DNA from 3 places in the Streptomyces sp. NBC_01618 genome. Region 1 is predicted to be linked to each of the others. Evidence: predicted binding sites of a transcription regulator. Region 1 holds the regulator's gene; each other region holds the start of a gene.
What was found. Region 1 encodes HrcA, which represses chaperone genes, less so after heat shock. Its sites were predicted from a motif close to TTNGCACTCNGNNNNNCNGAGTGCNAA; they were not measured.
Positions count from the first base shown of each region.

Region 1 (7,893 bases):
GGTCTTCGTCGGCGGCGGCACTCCCACCCTGCTGGCCGCCGCGGATCTCGTACGGATGCTGGGCGCGATCCGCGAGGAGTTCGGGCTCGCGGACGACGCCGAGATCACCACCGAGGCCAACCCGGAATCCGTCGGTCCGGCGTACCTGGCCGAGCTGCGCGAGGGCGGCTTCAACCGGGTCTCGTTCGGGATGCAGAGCGCCCGGCAGCACGTGCTGAAGATCCTGGACCGCACGCACACGCCGGGCCGGCCCGAGGCATGCGTCGCCGAGGCGCGGGAGGCGGGCTTCGAGCACGTCAACCTCGATCTGATCTACGGAACGCCCGGGGAGTCCGACGACGACTGGCGGGCCTCGCTGGACGCGGCGATCGGCGCGGGGCCGGACCACGTGTCGGCGTACGCGCTGATCGTCGAGGAGGGCACGCAGCTGGCCCGGCGGATCCGGCGCGGCGAGATCCCGATGACCGATGACGACGCCCACGCGGACCGGTACCTGATCGCGGACGAGGCGATGGCCGCGGCGGGCTTCTCCTGGTACGAGGTGTCGAACTGGTCCCGTACGCCCGAGGGCCGGTGCCTGCACAACGAGCTGTACTGGCGGGGCGCCGACTGGTGGGGCGCCGGTCCCGGGGCGCACAGCCATGTCGGCGGGGTGCGCTGGTGGAACGTGAAGCATCCGGGGGCGTACGCGCAGGCGCTGGCCGAGGGGCGGTCGCCGGGGGCCGGGCGCGAGATCCTCTCCGAGGAGGACCGGCGAGTGGAGCGGATCCTGCTGGAGCTCCGGCTCCAGGACGGGTGCCCGTTGTCGCTGCTGGCACCGGCCGGGCTGGCCGCTTCCCGCCGCGCCCTGGCGGACGGGCTCCTGGAGTCCGGTCCGTACGAGCGGGGGCGGGCGGTGCTGACCCTGCGGGGGCGGTTGCTGGCGGATGCGGTGGTGCGGGATCTGGTGGACTGAGGGTGGTGCGGGGCGGGGGTGCGCCTGCGGCGGGCTTGTTCCCCCGCCCGCACCCCTTCCCGTAACCGGGGGCTCTGCCCCGGACCCTCGCTCCTCAATCGCCGGAGGGGCTTGATTTCGCTCCTCGATCGCCGGAGGGCTGTCGGCTGGTTACTCGGGGGCCGTCACGAAGTCGATCAGGTGTTCCACGGAGCCCAGCAGGGCCGGCTCCAGATCCCGGTACGAGCGCACCGTGGACAGGATCCGCTGCCAGGCCGCGCCCGTGTTCTCCTCCCAGCCCAGCGCGCGGCACACGCCCGTCTTCCAGTCCTGGCCGCGCGGGATCACCGGCCAGGCGGCGATCCCCACGGACGACGGCTTCACCGCCTCCCACACGTCGACGTAGGGGTGGCCGACCACCAGCACGTTCGCGTCCGAGACCTGCTCCGCGATCCGGGACTCCTTGGAGCCGGGAACGAGGTGGTCGACCAGGACGCCCAGCCTGGCGTCCGGGCCGGGGGAGAACTCGCGCACGACGGCCGGGAGGTCGTCGACGCCTTCCAGGTATTCGACGACCACGCCCTCGATCCGCAGATCGTCGCCCCAGACCCGCTCGACCAGTTCCGCGTCGTGCCGGCCCTCCACATAGATCCGGCCCGCCCGCGCGACCCGGGCGCGCGCCCCGGGGACCGCGACCGAGCCCGAGGCCGTGCGCGCCGGGCGCACGGGCGCGGCGGCCGACGGACGTACGAGCGTGACCACCCGGCCCTCCAGCAGGAAGCCGCGCGGCTCCATCGGGAACACCCGGTGCTTGCCGAAACGGTCCTCCAGGGTCACCGTCGGTCCCTGGGCCGTCTTCTCACAGCGGATCACCGCACCGCAGAATCCGGTGGAGACCTCCTCCACGACCAGATCGGGCTCGGCGGGGACCTCGGGAACGGGGGCGGACCTCTTCCACGGCGGGGTCAGGTCCGGCTGGTAGCTGCGCATCGGAAGACGATAGGACGGGAACCGGTCACGACACGCCGAAGAGGGCGGCCAGCCGGTCCCGCTGCCCCCTGACGAACGCCGCGTCCACCACCGCCCCGTGCCCCGGCACGTACACCGCGTCCTCGCCCCCGAGTTCCAGCAGCCGGTCCAGCGCGGCCGGCCAGCGCGACGGGACCGCGTCCCGGCCCGCCTGCGGTTCGCCGGACTCCTCGACCAGGTCCCCGCAGAGCACCACCGCGGGGGAACCGGGCACGAGCACGGCCAGGTCGTGGCCGCTGTGGGCGGGGCCCACGTTCGCCAGCAGCACCTGGCGGCCGCCCCCCAGATCGAGCGTCCACTCGCCGCACACCTCGTGGTGCGGCGCCACCACGACGCCGGTGGCCTCCGCCGCGTCATGCTCGGGCACCCCGTGGCGTACCGCGGAGGCGTACAGGGAGTCCGCCCCGGACTTCAGCAGGCCGGCCATGCCGACCGCCCCGTACACCTGGGCGGCGGAGAAGGCCGCGGTGCCCAGTACGTGGTCGAAGTGCGGGTGGCTGAGTGCGATATGCGTCACCTTGCGGCCGAGCAGGGCCTGTGCTTGAGCCCGCACTTCGGCGCCCTCGCGGAGGGTCGATCCGGTGTCGTAGAGCAGAACTCCCTCCGCTCCGGCCACCAGCGCGACGGTCGCATCCCATCCGGGAAGGCGCCGACGGCCCATTCCGTGACCGAGTCGCTCCCAGCCGAACTCTTCCCAAGAGGCATCCATGCAGCGACGCTATCGGCAACGACCTGCGCGGTCTCGGGGTAGCGTGGCCGGTCGCCCTTGCTAGGCCCCCACTCGGCCGCCGTACACTTGCGGGGGGATTGCTGGCACTCGCGACGACAGAGTGCCAGGCGGTTTCCTGGGAATGAACCAGGAACGGCCCGAGAACCACGAGGAACACAGCTGGAGGTGTGCGCGATGCTCAGCGAACGCAGACTCGAAGTGCTGCGCGCCATCGTCCAGGACTATGTCGGCACCGAGGAGCCCGTGGGTTCCAAGGCGCTCACCGAGCGGCACAAGCTGGGGGTCTCCCCGGCCACCGTCCGCAACGACATGGCGGTGCTGGAGGACGAGGGCTTCATCGCCCAGCCCCACACCAGTGCGGGACGCATCCCGACGGACAAGGGCTACCGGCTCTTCGTCGACAAGCTCGCGGGCGTCAAGCCCCTCTCGTCGCCGGAACGCCGTGCCATTCACAACTTCCTCGACGGTGCGGTCGACCTCGACGACGTCGTGGGCCGTACCGTACGGCTGCTCGCGCAGCTGACCCGGCAGGTCGCCATCGTGCAGTACCCCTCGCTGACCCGGTCCACGGTGCGGCATGTGGAGCTGCTGTCGCTGGCGTCCGCCCGGCTGATGCTCGTGCTGATCACGGACACCGGCCGGGTCGAGCAGCGCATGATCGACTGTCCCGCCCCGTTCGGTGAGACGTCTCTCGCCGATCTGCGGGCCCGGCTCAACAGCCGGGTTGTCGGGCGCCGCTTCGCGGATGTCCCGCAGCTGGTGCAGGATCTGCCGGACTCGTTCGAGAGCGAGGACCGGGGAACGGTCTCCACCGTGCTCTCCACCCTGCTCGAAACCCTCGTCGAGGAGACGGAGGAGCGGCTGATGATCGGCGGCACCTCCAACCTCACCCGCTTCGGGCACGACTTCCCGGTGATGATCCGGCCGGTGCTGGAGGCACTGGAGGAGCAGGTCGTGCTGCTGAAGCTGCTCGGCGAGGCCAAGGACTCAGGCATGACCGTACGAATCGGGCACGAGAACGCCCACGAGGGGCTCAACTCCACGTCCGTCGTCGCGGTCGGCTACGGTTCGGGCGACGAGGCAGTCGCCAAACTCGGCGTGGTCGGACCGACCCGCATGGACTACCCCGGAACGATGGGAGCGGTACGCGCAGTGGCACGTTACGTCGGACAGATCCTGGCGGAGTCGTAAGTGGCCACGGACTACTACGCCGTACTCGGCGTGCGCCGCGACGCATCTCAGGATGAGATCAAGAAGGCATTCCGGCGGCTCGCTCGCGAGCTGCATCCGGATGTGAACCCCGATCCGAAGACCCAGGAGCGGTTCAAGGAGATCAACGCCGCCTACGAGGTGTTGTCGGACGCGCAGAAGAAGCAGGTCTACGACCTCGGCGGCGACCCGCTGTCCGCCTCCGGCGGCGGTGGCGGTGGCGCGGGCGGATTCGGACAGGGTGGCTTCGGCAACTTCTCCGACATCATGGACGCGTTCTTCGGTACGTCGTCGCAGCGCGGACCCCGTTCGCGCACCCGGCGCGGCCAGGACGCGATGATCCGGCTGGAGATCGATCTCGCCGAGGCCGCGTTCGGCACCACGAAGGACATCCAGGTCGACACGGCGGTCGTCTGTGCGACCTGCAACGGCGAGGGCGCCGCACCCGGCACCTCCGCACAGACCTGTGACATGTGCCGCGGCCGCGGTGAGGTCTCCCAGGTCACCCGGTCCTTCCTCGGCCAGGTCATGACCTCGCGGCCCTGCCCGCAGTGCCAGGGCTTCGGTACGGTCGTGCCGACCCCGTGCCCGGAGTGCGCCGGCGACGGCCGCATCCGGTCCAGGCGCACGCTCACCGTGAAGATCCCTGCCGGTGTCGACAACGGCACCCGCATCCAGCTCGCGGGCGAGGGCGAGGTCGGCCCCGGCGGCGGCCCGGCCGGCGACCTGTACGTGGAGATCCACGAGCTGCCGCACTCGGTGTTCCAGCGCCGCGGCGACGATCTGCACTGCACGGTCACCATCCCCATGACGGCGGGCGCGCTCGGCACCAAGGTGCCGCTGGAGACGCTCGACGGCCTGGAGGAGGTCGACATCCGGCCCGGTACGCAGTCGGGCCAGTCGGTCCCGCTGCACGGCCGCGGCATCACGCATCTGCGGGGCGGCGGGCGCGGCGATCTGATCGTGCACGTCGAGGTCATGACCCCGACCAAGCTGGACCCGGAACAGGAACGACTGCTGCGGGACCTCGCGAAGCTGCGCGGCGAGGAGCGGCCCACCGGCCAGTTCCAGCCCGGGCAGCAGGGGCTGTTCTCCCGTCTGAAGGACGCCTTCAACGGCCGGTGACGGTCCCTGCCCTTGCCTACCGTCCCCGTACGCCGAACGGGCTCGCTTGCCGAGCCGTCCGGCGTACGGGGACAGATTTAAGGACAAAGAGGACCTGGGGCTGGGCACGCCGAGGTGTGCGGGACGTGACACGATGCGGTCATGTCATCCGTGTTGACCGATCTCTGCCGGTATCCGATCGTGCAGGCCCCGATGGCAGGGGGTGTCTCCTGTCCGCAGCTCGTCGCGGCCGTCGCCGAAGCGGGCGGTCTCGGCTTCCTCGCCGCCGGGTACAAGACGGCGGACGGCATGTACCACGAGATCAAGCAGCTGCGCGGGCTGACCGGCCGGCCCTTCGGCGTCAATCTCTTCATGCCGCAGCCCGCACTCGCCGATCCGAGCGCCGTCGAGGTGTACCGGCACCAACTCGCCGGTGAGGCCACCTGGTACGAGACGCCGCTCGGCGACCCGGACTCCGGTGGCGACGACAACTACGACGCCAAACTCGCGATCCTCCTGGAGGACCCGGTCCCGGCCGTCTCGTTCACCTTCGGCTGCCCGACCCGGGACACCCTCGACGCGTTCGCCGCGGTCGGCACGTACACCGTCGTGACGGTCACCACGCCCGAGGAGGCCCAGGCCGCCCAGTGGGCGGGCGCCGACGCGGTCTGCGTCCAGGGCATAGAGGCCGGCGGCCACCAGTCCACCCATCGTGACGACCCGCAGACCGACGGCACGGGGATCGGAGTCCTCTCCCTGGTGGCCCAGGTCCGCGAGACCGTACAGGTGCCGATCATCGCCGCGGGCGGGCTGATGCGCGGCTCCCAGATCACGGCGGTGCTCGCCGCGGGCGCGGCGGCGGCGCAGCTCGGCACGGCGTTCCTCGTCTGCCCCGAGTCCGGGGCGAATCTGCTGCACAAACAGGCGCTGACCAACCCGCTGTTCGTACGGACCGCCCTGACCCGGGCCTTCTCCGGCCGCCCGGCCCGCGGCCTGGTCAACCGCTTCATGCGCGAGCACGGCCCGTACGCCCCCGCCGCCTATCCGCAGGTCCACTGTCTGACCGCCGGTCTGCGCAAGGCGGCGGCCAGGGCGGGCGACGCCCAGGGCATGGCGCTGTGGGCGGGCCAGGGGCACCGGCTGGCCCGCGAGCTGCCCGCCGGCCGGCTGATCGAACTGCTCGTCGAGGAACTGGACGCCGCACGGACGGCCGTGAACACAGGGAGTACGCAGTGACCGCACCCGTCTTCGTCGTCGAACAGGTCCCGGGCGGGCCCGAGTTCGTCCTGGAGGGATCCGAGGGACGGCACGCCGTATCGGTCAAGCGGCTGCGCGCCGGTGAGGACGTCGTGCTGACGGACGGCCACGGCCGGTGGACGCAAGGGGTCGTCAGGGCCGCCGAGGGCAAGGACCGGCTCGTGGTCATGGACCTGGTGACGGTCCGCGAGGAGCCGCGGCCCACGCCCCGTATCACCGTCGTCCAGGCGCTGCCCAAGGGCGACCGCGGCGAGCTCGCGGTCGAGACGACGACGGAGACGGGTGTCGACGCGATCGTGCCCTGGCAGGCCTCGCGCTGCATCACGCAGTGGAAGGGCGACCGCGGCCTCAAGTCCCTGGCGAAATGGCGCAACACCGCCCGGGAGGCCGGCAAACAGTCGCGCCGGGTGCGCTTCCCGGAGGTGGCCGACGCGATGACGACCAAGCAGGTCGCCGCGCTGCTGGCCACGGCGGACTTCGCCGCCGTCCTGCACGAGGACCGGGAGCACGACAGCGAGCCGCTGGCCACCGTCCAACTCCCCACCCAGGGCGAGATCGTGCTGGTCGTCGGCCCCGAGGGCGGTGTGTCACCGGACGAACTGGCGATCTTCGCCTCGGCGGGCGCCCGCACCTGCCGGCTCGGCACGTCCGTCCTGCGCACCTCGACGGCGGGCACGGCGGCGACGGCACTGCTGCTGGGGCGCACCGGCCGCTGGTCGTGAGCCCCCCGCGCTCCGGCGCCAACTCCGGTATGGCCGCAAGCCGTCTACCGTTCCGTGGGGGAACGGTGGGAAGCTGCCCGTATGGGGACATCAAGGGCATGGGGTCGGAGAAGGACCCGTCGCTTTCTGGCCGCGTCCGCGCTCGCGGGTGCGGCGGCCGCCGGTGTGGTGGCCTGTGAGCCCGTGGGCGGGCTGAACTCCGTATCCATCGCCGTGACCACCGACCGGACCGCGACCAGCGCCCTGGAGAGCGACGGGGTCCAAGTCCAGTGGCTCAACTGCACGGCCGATACCGGCGCGGGGCCGACCGCGGGCGCGTCGCCCGCCGCCTCCGCGCGCCGGATCGCGGACGTCGACTGCACCGGAAGGACCAAGGACGGCAAGGACATCAGGGTCAACGGCACCGTGACCCAGGAGCTCGACGGGCAGTGCGTGCGGGGCGACCTGACCGCGAAGGCCGGCGGGAAGGTCGTCTTCCGGGCAGCTGTGCTGGGCAACTGCAACGCCGCCCCGTCGACCGGCGCGGTGAACCCGCCTCTCGGCGGCGGCAGCGGCACCGCACGGCCGACGGTGACGGTGACGGTGACGGTGACCGAATCGTTCCGGGGCAAATGAGTGTGGCGGGCACCGAACCACCCGGTGGACTCCGGCCAACTCGGTTCCGCGGAGCACGCCCGCGGCCTAGGGTGATCGATGTGACGCAGCCTGCTTACCTCCGATACCCCCATGTCCAGGGCGATTCGATCGCCTTCACCGCCGAGGACGATGTCTGGCTGGCGCCGCTGGACGGCGGCCGAGCCTGGCGTGTCAGCGCCGACAACCGACCCGTCACCAACCCGCGGATATCGCCCGACGGAACGCGCATCGCCTGGACATCCACCCGGGACGGGGCGCCCGAAGTGCACGTC
Region 1 covers NZ_CP109297.1:2,449,604-2,457,496, reverse strand. The annotation lists gene hemW (radical SAM family heme chaperone HemW) at 1-955, shown strand, start outside; gene OH735_RS11645 (DUF3097 domain-containing protein) at 1,106-1,924, opposite strand; gene OH735_RS11640 (MBL fold metallo-hydrolase) at 1,950-2,672, opposite strand; gene hrcA (heat-inducible transcriptional repressor HrcA) at 2,868-3,884, shown strand; gene dnaJ (molecular chaperone DnaJ) at 3,885-5,027, shown strand; gene OH735_RS11625 (nitronate monooxygenase) at 5,169-6,242, shown strand; gene OH735_RS11620 (16S rRNA (uracil(1498)-N(3))-methyltransferase) at 6,239-6,985, shown strand; gene OH735_RS11615 (hypothetical protein) at 7,067-7,600, shown strand; gene OH735_RS11610 (S41 family peptidase) at 7,681-7,893, shown strand, end outside.

Region 2 (7,893 bases), 2.0 Mb from region 1:
GTCGATCAGACTCCGCCACTGTGTCTTCTTCTTGCTCTCGCACGTCTTACGGGCGTTGGCCCGATGGGTGCTGCTGGCCTTGCCCTTGGTCGGCTTCACCTTCTTCGACCCGCTGGCCACGGACTTCCACTTGCCGTGCCTGTCCTTCGCCTGCAGCCAGATGGTCACCTTGGCCTTCTCGCCCGGCCTGCCTCCCTTCACCCGCACCCACCAGCCGTGCCCGGATGCCGTCGCCGGGGGCGTACTGGATACGTGGACGTGGTCGCCATTGGTGTAGAAGCCGCCGACGTCCGCCGTGTGCGGCGTTCTCGATGCGGCGGGAGGGTCTTGAGCGGGGGCCGGGGAGGCGCCTGCCAGGAGAGCCGCCATCGCCGTGGCAAGGACAAGAGGCATACGCATCAGGGTTGCTCCCGGTGGGGTTGGGGGGCCGATGCTCTGATCGCTGTCCGCACTCCACAGACGCTATGTGCAGGGCCGGGCTGGTTTATGCGTTCGATGTTTCAGGCTTGCGCGGTAGTCAGCCGCTGCGTGTCCGTCGCGCCACGGACACCGTCCGTATGCCACATCGCCCATGGCTGTGCCCGGCGATACGCCTATAGGGTCGCCCCATGGGCAGCAACCCGCACGCACCCACGCCGAGCGAAATCCCGTCCGAGCTTCCCGCCCCCACCACCCCACCCGGCCGAGAAGCCCTCGCCGCGATCCTCGCGCGCCCCGACCGCGCCGTCATCGCGCTCGACTTCGACGGGACCCTCGCCGACATCGTCCCGGACCCGGAGCAGGCCCGCGCCCACCCCGGCGCCGTCGACGCGCTCGTCGCACTCGCCCCGAAAGTGGCATCCATCGCCGTGATCACCGGCCGCCCGGCCGGCGTCGCGGTCCGGCACGGCGGCTTCGCCGGAGTGCGGGGACTGGACCACCTCGTCGTCCTCGGCCACTACGGCACCGAACGCTGGGACGCCGTGTCCGGCACCGTCCGCACCCCCGCCCCGCACCCCGGCGTCGCCGCGGTCCGGGCCGAACTCCCGGGCGTGCTCGACCGGTTCGGTGCGTGGCACGGCGCCTGGATCGAGGAGAAGGGCCAGGCGCTCGCCGTCCATACCCGCCGGGCCGCCGACCCGCAGGCCGCGTTCGACGCCCTGCGCGAACCCCTCGGCGAGCTCGCCGCCCGGCACGGGCTGATCGTCGAACCGGGCCGCCTGGTCCTGGAGTTGCGCCCGCCGGGCATGGACAAGGGCGTGGCGCTCGCACGGTACGTACGGGAGACCGACGCCGAGTCCGTCCTGTACGCGGGCGACGACCTGGGTGACCTCGCCGCGTACGCCGCTGTGGAGAAGCTCCGCACCGAGGGCCCCGACGGCATCCCGGGCCTGCTGGTCTGCAGCGGCAGCGCCGAAGTGCCCGAGCTGGCCGAACGCGCGGATCTGCTGCTGAACGGCCCCGAAGCCGTCGTCGGCTTCCTGGCGGCCCTGGCCGAACGGATCTGACCGGCTCACTCCCGCCGCAGCGCGTCCAGTTGATCGAGGAACCACTGCTGCGGCGGGAGCGCCACCGCGACCGCGGCCAGCCGTTCCGTGCGTGCCGCCCGTTCGTCGTCCGCCATGGTGAGCGCCTCGTGCAGCGCCGCGGCCGTCGCGGACACGTCGTACGGGTTCACCACCACCGCGTCGCTGCCCAGCTCCTCGTACGCCCCCGCCTCCCGCGACAGCACCAGCGCGCAGCCGTGGTCGGAGACCACCGGGACCTCCTTCGCGACCAGGTTCATGCCGTCGCGAATCGGGTTGACGAGCGCCACGTCGGCCAGCCGGTACGCGGCGAGCGAGCGGGCGAAGTCGTCCTTGACGTGCAGCACGACCGGCGTCCAGCCCGCCGTGCCGTACGCGGCATTGATGTCGTCGGCGACCTGCCGTACCTCGGCCGTGTAGTCGCGGTACACCGCCAGGTCCTGCCGCGAGGGGTACGCGAAGGCGATGTGGACGACGCGCTCGCGCCATTCGGGCCGCTCTTCGAGAAGCGTGCGGTAGGCGAGCAGCCCCCGCACGATGTTCTTGGACAGTTCCGTTCGGTCCACTCGTACGATCGTCCTCCGCCCGGGGCCGATCTGCTCCCGCAGCGCCGCCATCCGCTCGTCCACGTCCGCCTCGTGCGCACGCCGGCGCAGGAAGTCGGGGTCCGCGCCGAGGCCGTGCACCCCGATCCTGGTCCGCCCGGTGCCGCCCAGGAGCTCCGTGCAGCAGCCGATGAAGGCGTCCGCCCAGCGCCGGGTCAGGAAGGCCGCCCGGTCGGCGCCCAGGATGCCGTGCAGCAGCTGCTCGGCGATGTCGTCGGGGAGCAGGCGGAAGTAGTCGACGGGCGCCCACGGGGTGTGCGAGAAATGGCCGATCCGCAGGTCGGGGCGGAGGCCGCGGAGCATGCCGGGCACCAGCGCCAGGTGGTAGTCCTGCACCAGCACCGCCGCCCCGGGGCCCGCCTCCTCGGCGAGCGCATCGGCGAAGGCCCGGTTGTACGTCTCGAACGACGCCCACCGCCGCCGGAACTCCGCGTCGAAGACCGGCTCCAGCGGGGTCTGGTACAGCATGTGGTGGACGAACCAGAGCACCGAATTCGCGATGCCGTTGTACGCGTCCGCGTGGACGGCCGCGTCGATGTCGAGCATCCGTACGCCGGGCTCACCGACCCCGCGCCGGACCGCCTCCCGGTCCCCGTCACCGAGCGCGGCGCACACCCACAGCTTGTCCTTGACGGCGCTCAGCCCGGAGACGAGCCCGCCGCCGCCTCGCTTCGCGTCGAGTGATCCGTCCGCCTCCAGGGTGTACGACACCGGGCCGCGGTTGGACGCGACGAGGACCCGGGCCGTGGACCGGGCTGCGGACCGGGCAGTGGACTGCGCTGCGGACTGGGCTTCGTGCTCGGAGACCATGTTGCGGAATCTAGCCGGATCACGAACCGTCCAAACGTGCAAACGTGCGAAGTCGGGCCGCGTCAGGCCGCGCGGCGTGAAACGTACTCCTCGATCTCCCGCATCGGCGGCCGCTCCTCGGTGTCCACCGCATGGGTGCGCGGTACGAAACCGTCCTCGCCGCGCTCGAACTGGGTGAGCGCGGGCCGCACCAGGTGCCCGCGGGACAGCCGGAGTTGCGCGGTCCGGTAGATCGCCGCCGCCATCCGGCCGAGCGCCTGCCCGTCCTGGTGGCGGTGCTTGCGCACCCCCACGTCGACCTGGGCCAGCGCGTCCAGACCCACGGTGTGCAGTGCGTCGACCAGGAGGCCCAGCTCCACTCCGTACCCGACGGGGAAGGGCAGTTGTTCGAGGAGGGATCGGCGTACGGCGTACTCGCCGCCCAGCGGCTGAACGAAACCGGCCAACTGCGGCCAGTGCAGATTGAGCAGCGGACGGGCCACCAGCTCGGTCACGCGACCGCCCTGACCTGCTGTGTCACCGAGCGGGCGGTCGTACATCGCCTTGACGAACCGGACGTCCGGATCGGTCAGCAGCGGGCCGACGATGCCGGAGACGAAGTCGGCCGAGAACTCCAACAGGTCGGCGTCGACGAAGCAGACGATGTCCCCGCCGGTCACCAGGAGCGACCGCCACAGCACCTCGCCCTTGCCGGGCACGGCGGGTATCCGGGGCAGTATGTCGTCCCGGTGCACCACCCGCGCACCGGCCTCCCAGGCCACCTTCGCGGTGGCGTCCGTGGAACCGGAATCGATCACCACGAGTTCGTCGACCAGCTGGACCTTCTCCATCAGCTCGCGCCGGATCGTCGCGACTATCGCAGCGACCGTCGCCTCCTCGTTCAGCGCGGGCAGCACGACACTCACGCTTCCGCGGCCCGGTTCCTTGGCGGCGAGGAGCCGGTCCAGCGGGCGGTCGGCCACCGACCAGGAACGCCTGGCCAGCCAGCTTTCGACCTCTTCCAGCACGGTCGATACTCCCTGTATGTGATCCATCTCGCGGTTCGGACGACTATCTCAACCGTCCGGTGCTTCGGTTACAGTCTTGAACAACGCGGACGGCCGTCGCATGTCGGGGTCGGTCCGCCAATAAACGCCTGGATCGAAGATCCAGCGCCATAGCGCTCATCCAGAGGGACTGAGGGAACGGCCCGTCGAAGTCCCGGCAACCCTCCTGCCGACCGCTAGGTCAGGTGGGGAAGGTGCCAATTCCGTCTCGCGGCGAAATGCGCCGCGAGGAAGATGAGGAGAAAGGGCCTCGCCTCCATGGCTGCGCAGACTGTTGCAGTAAGCACCGACTCTTCCGCCGAGGTTGTCGACCTGGGGCCCGCCGCGGCGCTTTCCTGCCGCGAGTGCGGCGAGCGTTTCGAACTCGGTCCCATTTTCGCCTGCGCGTCCTGTTTCGGGCCGCTCGAAGTGGCGTACGACCTGCCGAGCGGCTCCCCCGACGAGCTGAAGAAGCGCATCGAGGCCGGACCCGACAACATCTGGCGTTACGCGCCGCTGCTGCCGGTCCCCGCGAATGTCGCGGACAAGCCCAACATCAACCCCGGCTTCACCAAGCTGGTCAAGGCCGACAACCTCGCCCGTGAGCTGGGCGTCACCGGCGCTCTGTACGTCAAGGACGACTCCGGTAACCCGACGCACTCCTTCAAGGACCGCGTCGTCGCCATCGCCGTCGAGGCCGCCCGCGCCTTCGGTTTCACCACCCTCTCCTGCTCCTCCACCGGCAACCTCGCCGGTGCGGTGGGCGCCGCCGCCGCCCGCGCCGGCTTCCGCTCCTGCGTGTTCATCCCGCACGACCTGGAGCAGGGCAAGGTCGTCATGGCCGCGGTGTACGGCGGTGAGCTGGTCGGCATCGAGGGCAACTACGACGACGTCAACCGCTTCTGCTCCGAGCTCATCGGCGACCCGCTCGGCGAGGGCTGGGGCTTCGTCAACGTCAACCTGCGCCCCTACTACGGCGAGGGCTCCAAGACCCTGGCGTACGAGATCTGCGAGCAGCTCGGCTGGCAGCTGCCCGACCAGATCGTCATCCCGGTCGCGTCCGGCTCACAGCTCACGAAGATCGACAAGGGTCTCCAGGAGCTGATCAAGCTGGGCCTGGTCGAGGACAAGCCGTACAAGATCTTCGGCGCCCAGGCCGAGGGCTGCTCCCCGGTCTCCACCGCCTTCAAGGCCGGTCACGACGTCGTACGGCCGCAGAAGCCGAACACCATCGCCAAGTCCCTGGCGATCGGCAACCCGGCCGACGGCCCGTACGTCCTGGACATCGCCCGCCGCACCGGCGGCGCGGTCGAGGACGTCGACGACGAGCAGGTCGTCGAAGCGATCAAGCTCCTCGCCCGCACCGAGGGCATCTTCGCGGAGACGGCGGGCGGCGTGACGGTCGGCGTCACGAAGAAGCTGATCGAGGCCGGTCTGATCGACCCGTCGCTGACCACCGTCGTCCTCAACACGGGTGACGGCCTCAAGACCCTGGACGCGGTGGCCGCCACCTCGCAGGCGACCGCCACGATCCGCCCGAGCCTGGACGCGTTCCGCGCCGCCGGACTCGCCACCAGCTGACCACCCGAGACTCCAGGAAGGGCACCCACCATGAGCGTCAAGGTCCGTATCCCCACCATCCTCCGCACCTACACGGGCGGCCAGGCCGAGGTCCCGGCCGAGGGCTCGACCCTCTCCCAGGTCATCGAGTCCCTGGAGCAGAACCACCCGGGCATCGCCGCCCGCGTCCTGGACGACCAGGGCAAGCTGCGCCGCTTCGTGAACGTGTACGTCAACGACGACGACGTGCGCTTCGAGGGCGGCCTGGAGACGGCCACGCCGGACGGCGTCGGCATCTCGATCATCCCGGCGGTCGCGGGCGGCTGCTGACTGCTCGTCCGACTTCACGGCGCTATCGGAATTGCCCTCTCCGCGAGAGAAGCGGAGGGGGCAATTCTGCATGGTTGAGCGCGGTAGAGTGAGGGAAGTACCCCCAGCTGCCCGTGCCAACCGCATATGAGAGTGCGCCCGGCCGCGACAAGATGCAGCCAAAGTGAGCGATCCACTTGTGCCATAGGTCGCCTTTGCCTGGCCCGACTTGCCCTGAATTCTCATGAATCCCTCACATTCGGGCGTTCGGTGCTGCCCAGATTTCTCGCCCGATTGACCTGTTGCAGAGGGCAGTTGGGCAGATACATTCGGCCGCGGTCGACGCGTTCCGGCGCACGCACCTCTCCTGTCGGAGGGTGAGTTCTGACCCGGGTCCGCGAAGTGCGGTCCTGTGCAAGGGCCAGTAATAGGGGAGTTAGGCATGGCTCAGGGCACCGTCAAGTGGTTCAACGCGGAGAAGGGGTACGGCTTCATCGCGGTCGACGGTGGTGCGGATGTTTTCGTCCACTACAGCGCGATCCAGATGGACGGGTACCGCACCCTCGAAGAGGGTCAGCGAGTTGAATTCGAGATCTCGCAGGGCCAGAAGGGGCCGCAGGCGGACATGGTCAAGCTCGCCGTCGGCTGAGCTCGACGCGGTCGGCCAACGACACTACTCACGCACGGAGGGCCCGTACCCCCAGGGGTACGGGCCCTCCGTGCGTCTGTGTGTCCTACGTGTCCGTGCGTCCATTCATCCGTGCGTCCGGGGCCGTTTGAGGGTGGCCGTCGTTGTCCACATCCCGAGGCGGACGCTTGCGCCCACCCGTCGCCCGACCACCGCCCCTCAACGAGCCTTCTTCGTAGGCGCTTGCACTCTAGGGGGTCGAGTGCTAATCATTGGCGTTAGCACTCTCCAGGTGAGAGTGACAGAACTTGGACCGGGCCGGTGAGGCCCGCAGGTCCGGTGGGGCAAGGAACCACCGGTCAGGCAGGCCGTCCGTCGCGGGCGCCACTCGGTCCGGAGCAATCCACCCCTGTCCGGGAGGACCACTTCACATGGCCAAGATCATCGCGTTCGACGAGGAGGCCCGGCGCGGTCTCGAGCGCGGCATGAACCAGCTCGCCGACGCCGTCAAGGTCACCCTTGGCCCCAAGGGTCGCAACGTCGTCCTTGAGAAGAAGTGGGGCGCCCCCACGATCACCAACGATGGCGTGTCCATCGCCAAGGAGATCGAGCTGGAGGACCCGTACGAGAAGATCGGTGCGGAGCTGGTCAAGGAGGTCGCCAAGAAGACGGACGACGTCGCCGGCGACGGTACGACCACCGCCACCGTTCTCGCCCAGGCTCTCGTCCGCGAGGGCCTGCGCAACGTCGCCGCGGGTGCCAACCCGATGGCCCTCAAGCGGGGCATCGAGAAGGCCGTCGAGGCCGTCTCCGCCGCCCTCCTGGAGCAGGCCAAGGACGTGGAGACCAAGGAGCAGATCGCTTCGACCGCCTCCATCTCCGCCGCCGACACCCAGATCGGCGAGCTCATCGCCGAGGCCATGGACAAGGTCGGCAAGGAAGGCGTCATCACCGTCGAGGAGTCCCAGACCTTCGGTCTGGAGCTGGAGCTCACCGAGGGTATGCGCTTCGACAAGGGCTACATCTCGGCGTACTTCGCCACGGACATGGAGCGCATGGAGTCGTCGCTCGACGACCCGTACATCCTGATCGTGAACTCCAAGGTCAGCAGCGTGAAGGACCTCCTTCCGCTGCTGGAGAAGGTCATGCAGTCCGGCAAGCCGCTGCTGATCATCGCCGAGGACGTCGAGGGCGAGGCCCTGTCGACCCTGGTCGTCAACAAGATCCGTGGCACCTTCAAGTCCGTCGCCGTCAAGGCCCCGGGCTTCGGTGACCGCCGCAAGGCCATGCTCGGCGACATCGCCATCCTCACCGGTGGCACCGTCATCTCCGAGGAGGTCGGCCTCAAGCTGGAGAACGCCGGTCTCGACCTGCTCGGCCGCGCCCGCAAGGTCGTCATCACCAAGGACGAGACGACGATCGTCGACGGCGCCGGTGACTCCGACCAGGTC
Region 2 covers NZ_CP109297.1:4,454,820-4,462,712, forward strand. The annotation lists gene OH735_RS20745 (hypothetical protein) at 1-393, opposite strand, end outside; gene otsB (trehalose-phosphatase) at 609-1,487, shown strand; gene OH735_RS20755 (trehalose-6-phosphate synthase) at 1,493-2,920, opposite strand; gene OH735_RS20760 (glucosyl-3-phosphoglycerate synthase) at 2,983-3,927, opposite strand; SAM riboswitch class I at 4,081-4,207, shown strand; gene thrC (threonine synthase) at 4,225-5,526, shown strand; gene OH735_RS20770 (MoaD/ThiS family protein) at 5,557-5,835, shown strand; gene OH735_RS20775 (cold-shock protein) at 6,257-6,463, shown strand; gene groL (chaperonin GroEL) at 6,874-7,893, shown strand, end outside.
Region 2: a site for HrcA is predicted at 6,685-6,711, ahead of groL (chaperonin GroEL). Genes of this name have one in related genera too.

Region 3 (7,893 bases), 800 kb from region 1:
GGATCGCCATAGGGCAGGACGGCATCTTCGACGTCAAGTTCAACAACGCCGAACTGACCCAGGTGATCGGCTACGCCGCACTGGTCGTGATCCTCGCCGAGGGTGGCCTGGGCACGAAGTGGAAAGAGATCAAGCCCGCTCTGCCGGCCGCGGCGGTGCTCTCGACTCTCGGCGTCGCGGTGAGTGTCGGCGTCACCGCGGCCGGGGCCCATTACCTGGTCGGCCTGGACTGGCGGCAGTCACTGATCATCGGCGCGGTCGTCTCGTCGACGGACGCCGCCGCGGTCTTCTCCGTCCTGCGCAAAGTGCCGCTGCCCGCCCGCATCACGGGTGTTCTGGAGGCCGAGTCCGGCTTCAACGACGCCCCCGTGGTGATCCTGGTGGTGGCCTTCTCGGCCAAGGGACCGGTGGACAGCTGGTACGTACTGGTCGGCGAGATCGCCCTGGAGCTCGCGATCGGCGCGGCCGTCGGTCTCGCCGTCGGCTGGCTCGGCGCGTTCGGACTGCGCCATGTCGCCTTGCCGGCTTCCGGCCTGTACCCGATCGCCGTGATGGCGATCGCGGTGTCCGCGTACGCGGCGGGCGCCATGGCCCACGGCAGTGGCTTCCTCGCCGTCTACCTGGCCGCGATGATCCTCGGCAACGCCAAGCTGCCGCACTGGCCCGCCACCCGCGGCTTCGCCGACGGGCTCGGCTGGCTGGCCCAGATCGGCATGTTCGTGCTGCTCGGACTCCTGGTCACGCCGCACGATCTGTACGACGACTTCTGGCCCGCGGTCATCGTGGGACTGGTCCTGACCGTGGTGGCACGGCCGCTGGAGGTCTTCATCTCGCTGGCGCCGTTCCGGCTGCCCTGGCAGGAGAAGGCGCTCATGTCCTGGGCAGGGCTGCGCGGCGCCGTACCCATCATCCTGGCGACCATTCCGATGGTGTCCGGAATCGAGGGCTCCACCCGGGTCTTCAACATCGTCTTCGTGCTCGTCATCGTCTACACCGTCATCCAGGGACCGACCCTGCCCTGGCTGGCGAAGGCGCTGAAGATCGCCGAGGATCCGGCCGAGGCCTCCGACCTGGGCATCGAATCGGCGCCGCTGGAGCGGCTGCGCGGCCATCTGCTGTCGGTCGCGATCCCCGGGAAGTCGAAGATGCACGGCGTGGAGGTCGGGGAACTGCGGCTGCCCGCCGGAGCAGCGGTCACGCTGGTCGTACGGGACGGGAAGAGCTTCGTACCGGCGCCGTCGACCGCACTGCGGCGCGGCGACGAACTGCTGGTGGTCACCACCGACCCGGTGCGCGACGCGACGGAGGAGCGGCTGCGCGCGGTCGGCGAGGGCGGCAAGCTCGCGGGCTGGCTGGGGACGACCGGCAAGGGCGGCGAAAGCCTCGCCGGGAGCGATGTGGCACATGATGTGGCACACGCGCTGAAGGCCGTGACGAAGCGCGGGAAGGCCGACGGGCCCAAAGCGCACCACTGAGGCTCCTGCACCACCGGAGGGGTGAAGGTGGCCGCAGGTCAAGGCCCCAGGGCTGCGATCCGAGGCGGAGGCGGGGGCCTTCCGCACAATCAGAGGTGTGCGGGGGCATCCGCCTGTATCATGAAGGAGGCCCGTTCGGCCCTTACTTCCGGCCCCTGCCTACGGGGCCGGTCGGCCCGACGATCAACCCGAAAAACCACTCGAACGACCAACTCGAACGACCAACTCTGCCTGACGCAGAGCTGGCGCGACCGTATGGCGGTCGTGGCGTCCTCCGCCTCTGCTGAGCGCCCGGCATCTACCGCAGTCCCGCGCGAAGAGGACAGCTCTCGGCAGCACCCGCATGTGCCCGCACCCCAGTGCCGGCCGACCCCGGGAGCTCTGCCACCAGGCGGCAGAAAGGCATGGACCGTGGCGTCCACGGTCTCCGACCGCCCCGGTTACGGGCAGTTGCTGCGCACCCCCGGTGCGTGGACATTTCTCCTGCCGGGCTTCGCCGCACGGCAGCCCTTCGCAATGCTGACGATCGGCATCGTGCTCCTGGTTCAGAACACCACCGGCTCGTACGGCAGCGCGGGCTCCGTCGCCGCCGTGACCGGTGTCTCCATGGCCCTGTTCGCGCCGCAGACCGGCAAGCTCGCCGACCGTTTCGGCCAGCGCGCCGTGCTGCTGCCCGGTGTCCTGGTGCACGCGGCGTCCGTGTCGGCGTTGACGGCGCTCGCGCTGGCGGACGCGCCCCTGTGGGCCCTGTTCGCGGCAGCCGTGCCGACCGGTGCGTCGGTTCCGCAGATCGGGCCGATGGTCCGGGCCCGCTGGGCGGCCCTGCTGGGCGCGGCACCGGGCCGCGAGGCTTCGCCGTTGCTGTCCACCGCGGCCGCGTTCGAATCGGTGACGGACGAGTTCACCTTCGTCATCGGCCCGGTGCTCACCACCGCGCTGTGCACGGGGGTGCACCCGGCGGCAGGTCTGATCACGGAGGCCGGGCTGACCTTGGTCGGCGGGCTGCTCTTCGCCGCGCGGCGCCGCACCCAGCCCGCGGTGCGCAACGCCTCGCCCGGCACCTCCCGGCGGCATGCGTCGGCGCTGTCCGTACCGGGTGTCCGGGTGCTCGCGGTGGCCTTCCTGGGGATCGGCGCGGTCTTCGGCGGCATGCAGGTCTCGCTGACGGCGTTCGCCGAGGAGATCGGCCGGCCGGGGGCGAACGGCCTGCTGTACGGGGTCTTCGCGGCCGGCAACATGCTGGCCGGGATCGCCTGCGGCGCCATCGCCTGGAAGATCGGGCCGCGGCGGCGGCTGATCGTCGGGTACGCGGCGCTGACGCTGACCGCCTCCGGACTGTGGGCGGTGCACTCCGTGCCGCTGCTGGCCGGGCTCGGCCTGCTGGTCGGGCTGTCCATCGCCCCGGCCCTGATCAGCGGCTACACGCTGGTGGAGGCGCTGGTTCCGGACTCCGCCCGGACCGAGGCGTTCACCTGGCTGACGGGCTCGGTCGCCCTCGGCCAGGCGGCCGCGGTGACGGTCGCCGGACGGCTCGCGGACGCCCACGGCGCAAGCACCGGATTCGTCGTGCCGCTGGTCGGGACCATACTCGCGCTGGTCACCCTGGTCGCGCTGCGTTCGAGGCTGGCACCGGTCCAAGTGACCGTCACGGCCGCGCGTGGCGTGGTTCGCCGCGATGCTGTCACGGCCGGAGAATGACGATTCCTGCACTCGAAATCAGACGATTCCTGTACTCGAATTCATGGGAATCGCGGGAACGACCGGAACCACGGTGTGGCAGCCTCTCACCCGGGCCGACGGCCCTCAGGACGGGCGAGCACTGACCGCTGCCCATCGGGCAGGTGACAGACGTTACTGCAAACAGTGGCCTGCAGCAGTTACCATTGACGACTGTTAGCACTCATCGAGTGAGAGTGCCAGGAGGAAGACAAGTGCCGACCTACCAGTACCAGTGCACCGAATGCGGCGAGGGCCTCGAGGCGGTGCAGAAGTTCACCGATGATGCCCTGACCGTGTGCCCGAGCTGCGACGGACGCCTGAAGAAGGTGTTCTCGGCGGTCGGAATTGTCTTCAAGGGTTCCGGTTTCTACCGGAACGACAGCCGTGGCTCCTCGTCGAGCAGCACGCCGACGTCGTCCTCGGCGAAGGCGGCCGGTTCCGATTCGTCGTCGTCGACGGGGTCGGACGCGAAGTCGTCCGCTTCCTCCTCGGCCGCCGCGTCGTCGTCCTCTTCGACGTCCTCATCCTCTGCTTCGTCCTCTTCGTCTTCGACGAGTGGTACGTCGGCCGCCTGACCCGCACCGCACTTTTCCGGGGACCCCGCTGATCCGTTCAGCGGGGTCCCCGGCGTTTTTCCACGCCACTAGTGTGATCGCATGGCGAACGCAGAGATCGGTGTCATCGGTGGCTCGGGCTTGTACTCCTTCCTGGAGGACGTCACGGAGGTGCGTGTGGACACCCCGTACGGACAGCCGAGCGACTCCCTCTTCCTCGGCGAGGTCGGCGGCCGCCGGGTCGCCTTCCTTCCCCGCCACGGACGCGGCCACCATCTCCCCCCGCACCGCATCAACTACCGGGCCAACCTGTGGGCGCTGCGCTCCGTCGGCGTACGGCAGGTGCTCGGCCCGTGCGCGGTGGGCGGACTGCGTCCGGAGTACGGGCCGGGCACGCTGCTCGTGCCCGATCAGATGGTGGACCGCACCAAGGCTCGTACGCAGACGTTCTACGACGGGGAGATCCGAGCCGATGGCGCGGAGCCGAACGTCCTGCATCTGGGCTTCGCCGACCCGTACTGCCCCGAGGGGCGCAGGGCGGCGCTGGTGGCGGCTCGCGCGAAGCACTGGGAGCCGGTGGACGGCGGGACGCTGGTGGTCGTCGAGGGGCCGCGCTTCTCGACCCGGGCGGAGTCGCGCTGGCATGCGGCGATGGGCTGGTCGGTGGTCGGGATGACGGGGCACCCGGAGGCGATCCTGGCTCGTGAACTGGGCCTCTGCTACACGACGATGACGCTGGTGACGGACCTGGACGCCGGGGCGGAGGCCGGGGAGGGCGTCTCGCACGGGGATGTGCTGAAGGTGTTCGCGGCCAATGTGGACCGGCTGCGCGCAGTGCTCTTCGACGTGGTGGCCACGCTGCCCGTGGAGGCGGACCGCGACTGCCCTTGCTCGCGTGCGCTGGACGGGCTGGAGACGGGAATCGAGCTTCCTTAGCCGGGGCAGCCGGGGGTAGCCGGGGGTAGCCGGGGGGGTAGCCGGGGGCGGCCGGGTGACGAAGTTATCCACAACGCTGGGGCTGTCCACAGGCGTCGGCGGGAAACTCGCGGACGGTGGATCGTGAGGGGTGTTCGTCCGAAACTCCTCACGCCAGGTGGTGTTGACCATGTTCCCGTCGTCGCAGTCGTCCCCGTCGTCGCAGTCGTCCCCGTCGTCGCAGTCGTCCCCGTCGCGCTTCGGGCGATCCGCTGCGACGATGGCTCCAGGGCCGATGGCTCCAGGGCCTCCGGCGTCGGCTCCCCCGCCGTGCGGTGTGCCCGCGTTCGAACCGTTGCGGGTGCACGGAGGCGGTGCGCACCGGCTGCGGCGGGCCCTGTGGCGGCAACGCCGCCACACCATGGCCGCCGGACTGGCCCTGACCGCTGCCGCGCTGGCCGCGACGGGGCTGGGCGCGGGCGTCGGAAGCGGCGTGGGCGGCGATTCCGGGCCTGGTGCGGGTGCGGAGGCAGGGGGTGCGGCCGGGGCGGCGCCGGAGCGGGCGCGGGGGACGGCTCCGTTGGTGTCCGCACCGGTCAGGATCGCGGATGCGGGGACGGTGCGGCTGTTACGGCCGGGGGACCGCGTCGATGTCATCGCCGCGGAGAGAACCGGATCCGATGCCCGGGTGCTGGCGAAGGGCGCGCGGGTGGCAGACGTACCGCGGGCCCCGGCCGAAGGTTCCGCGGAGGACGGAGCGCTGATCGTGCTGTCCGTACCGCGGGGCACGGCCGCGTCGCTGGCCGGTGCGGGCATCTCCGCCAGGCTGGCGGTGACCCTGTGCTGATGCGTACTGATGGGCTGATGCGTACTGATGGACGGTCAGTAACCGGATCCTGTGCGGCTCGATGCGCGGGAGGACCGACAGCAGCGTCGTCGGACCACCACGGAGCGGGGGGCTCAGATGTGGTGGGGAGGCTTCTCGTCGAGGAAGCGTGCCAGATCTGCGGCGCTGCCACCGGCCGGGGCCCGCTCGCCCCACCCTCGGTCCGTATCGTCCGCGGACTGCTGGTCCAGCGGATCGTCGAAGATCAGAGCCGGTTTCGGTTTCGGCTGTTCCGGCTGGGACGGCTTCGAATCGCGCGGGCCGGGGGCGGGGGCGGTACTCATGAATCCAGGGTACGGCGACGGCCCGCGGAACGTCGGTGGTCAGCAGTCCATCGGGGCGAGCAGCCACAGCCCGAGGACGAGGAGGGGCCCGCGGCACCCGCCGGGTGACTCGGGCCCGCGGCACCCGTCGGGTGACTTGCTGCCCGCACGCGTGGTTTCTCCGAGGACCGTGCGCCCTCGTCCACCGGCGAAAGCTCCACGAAAACTTCCCGACCCGCGTCCGGGGCGCGTCCCCGGGCACCACCGAACCCGTCTGGGGATGCTGATGCCATGCCCGGAATCACGGTGGTGCAATGCGGCTGGATCGGCATGCTGTTGCTGACCGACAACACGGGCGGAGCGCGTGCCCCCGTCTTCGTCGTACCCGAGGCCCATGCCTCAACGACGGTGGCCGCCGCCGCGGTGACCGTGCCCTCCGCGCTCTTCCTGCTGACGGTGTGGGTGCTGCACGCCCGCCACTTCAAGCGCGATCTCGCGGAGCAACTGCCGCTCCCCGTGGCCGCGCTGGCGATCCTGGCCTGTACGTTCGCCGGGGAGTGGGCCGTGTTCGCAGTCGGCCTGGTGGCGGCGAACGTGGCCGTGGGGGTGCTGCTGTCCCGGCGGCCCGTGGTGGCGGGGTGAGCAACACGGATGTGGTGCGCTGCCCACGGCCGGCGAGTGGTGAGTTGCCCGTGGTGAATCCTGTGAGGAGCGCGTGATGACAGAAGAACCGCACGAGCCGACGGACCTCTCCGCCGTGCAGCACACATCACTCCCGTCCTGCGGGCCGCTCGACGCGCTCACCGATGTCGCCGGGCTGCGCGTCGGCCATGCGCAGGTGGCGGGTGCGGGCGCACTGAGCGGCACCACCGTCGTCCTCGCCCCCGAGGGCGGCGCGATCGCGGCCGTCGACGTACGCGGCGGCGGCCCGGGCACCCGGGAGACGGACGCGCTCGATCCGCGCAATCTGGTGCAGCGCATCGACGCCGTGGTCCTGACGGGCGGCAGCGCGTACGGCCTGGACGCGGCGTCCGGGGTGATGGCCTGGCTGGAAGAACAGGGGCGCGGGGTGCGAGTCGGGCCCGATCCGGCGCAGGTGGTGCCGGTCGTTCCGGCCGCGTGCGTCTTCGACCTGGGACGGGGCGGCGACTGGCGGGCCCGCCCGGACGCGTCGACCGGCCGCGCGGCGGTGGTCGACGCGGCGGGTAAGGAGACCGCGGCGCCGGTCGTCGAGGGGAGTGTCGGCGCCGGTACGGGTGCGGTCGCCGGGCAGCTCAAGGGTGGGGTCGGCACAGCGAGCGTGCGGCTGGCGTCCGGGATCACGGTGGCCGCGCTCGTCGTGGTGAACGCGGCGGGATCGGTGATCGATCCGCGTACCGGGGTGCTGTACGGCGAGTACGGCGCCGCCGAACCTCCGGTGCACCCCGCGCCCGAGGTCCACCGTGCGGCGCGGCAGCGCCTGGCCGAGGCCCGGGAGGCGAACGCGCGGCCTCCGCTCAACACCACGCTCGCGGTCGTCGCCACGGACGCGGATCTCACCCGGGCCCAGGCGCAGAAGCTCGCGGGTACGGCGCACGACGGACTGGCGCGCGCCGTCCGCCCCGTACATCTGCTGACCGATGGGGACACCGTTTTCGCGCTGGCCACCGGCGCCCGGTCGCTGGATCCGCAGAACCCGATCGCGCTGAACGACCTCCTGGCGGCCGGCGCGGACGCGCTGACCCGTGCCATCGTGAAGGCCGTCCGGGCAGCTCAGAGCGTCAACGGCCGCCCCGGCGGGGGCAGCTACCCCGCGTACAGTGATCTCTACGGCGCCGGCCGGTCCCCCTCGCGGCCGTCGCAGCGAAGCCGCCCGGACCCCGACTCGCCTGCCGGGTAAGAAAGTTCGGACGAACTGCCAGGAACCATCTGTGTGCGTCATACGTTTTTCTGAACCCCGGTCACGATGTCAGGCCCAGGGACTACGTTAAGCACGCACCAAGTAACACGCGGCGACGGCCTGGAGACAGCACCTTGAGCGATCCGTACGAGACAACCGAGCAGCACCTCGAGCGACTCCTGCGACGGGCACTCAACTCTTT
Region 3 covers NZ_CP109297.1:3,252,842-3,260,734, forward strand. The annotation lists gene OH735_RS15200 (potassium/proton antiporter) at 1-1,475, shown strand, start outside; gene OH735_RS15205 (MFS transporter) at 1,887-3,173, shown strand; gene OH735_RS15210 (FmdB family zinc ribbon protein) at 3,407-3,769, shown strand; gene OH735_RS15215 (S-methyl-5'-thioadenosine phosphorylase) at 3,851-4,684, shown strand; gene OH735_RS15220 (hypothetical protein) at 4,944-5,510, shown strand; gene OH735_RS15225 (hypothetical protein) at 5,624-5,833, opposite strand; gene OH735_RS15230 (hypothetical protein) at 6,104-6,454, shown strand; gene OH735_RS15235 (P1 family peptidase) at 6,531-7,691, shown strand; gene OH735_RS15240 (DUF6227 family protein) at 7,826-7,893, shown strand, end outside.
Region 3: a site for HrcA is predicted at 3,369-3,395, ahead of OH735_RS15210 (FmdB family zinc ribbon protein). Genes of this name have one in related genera too.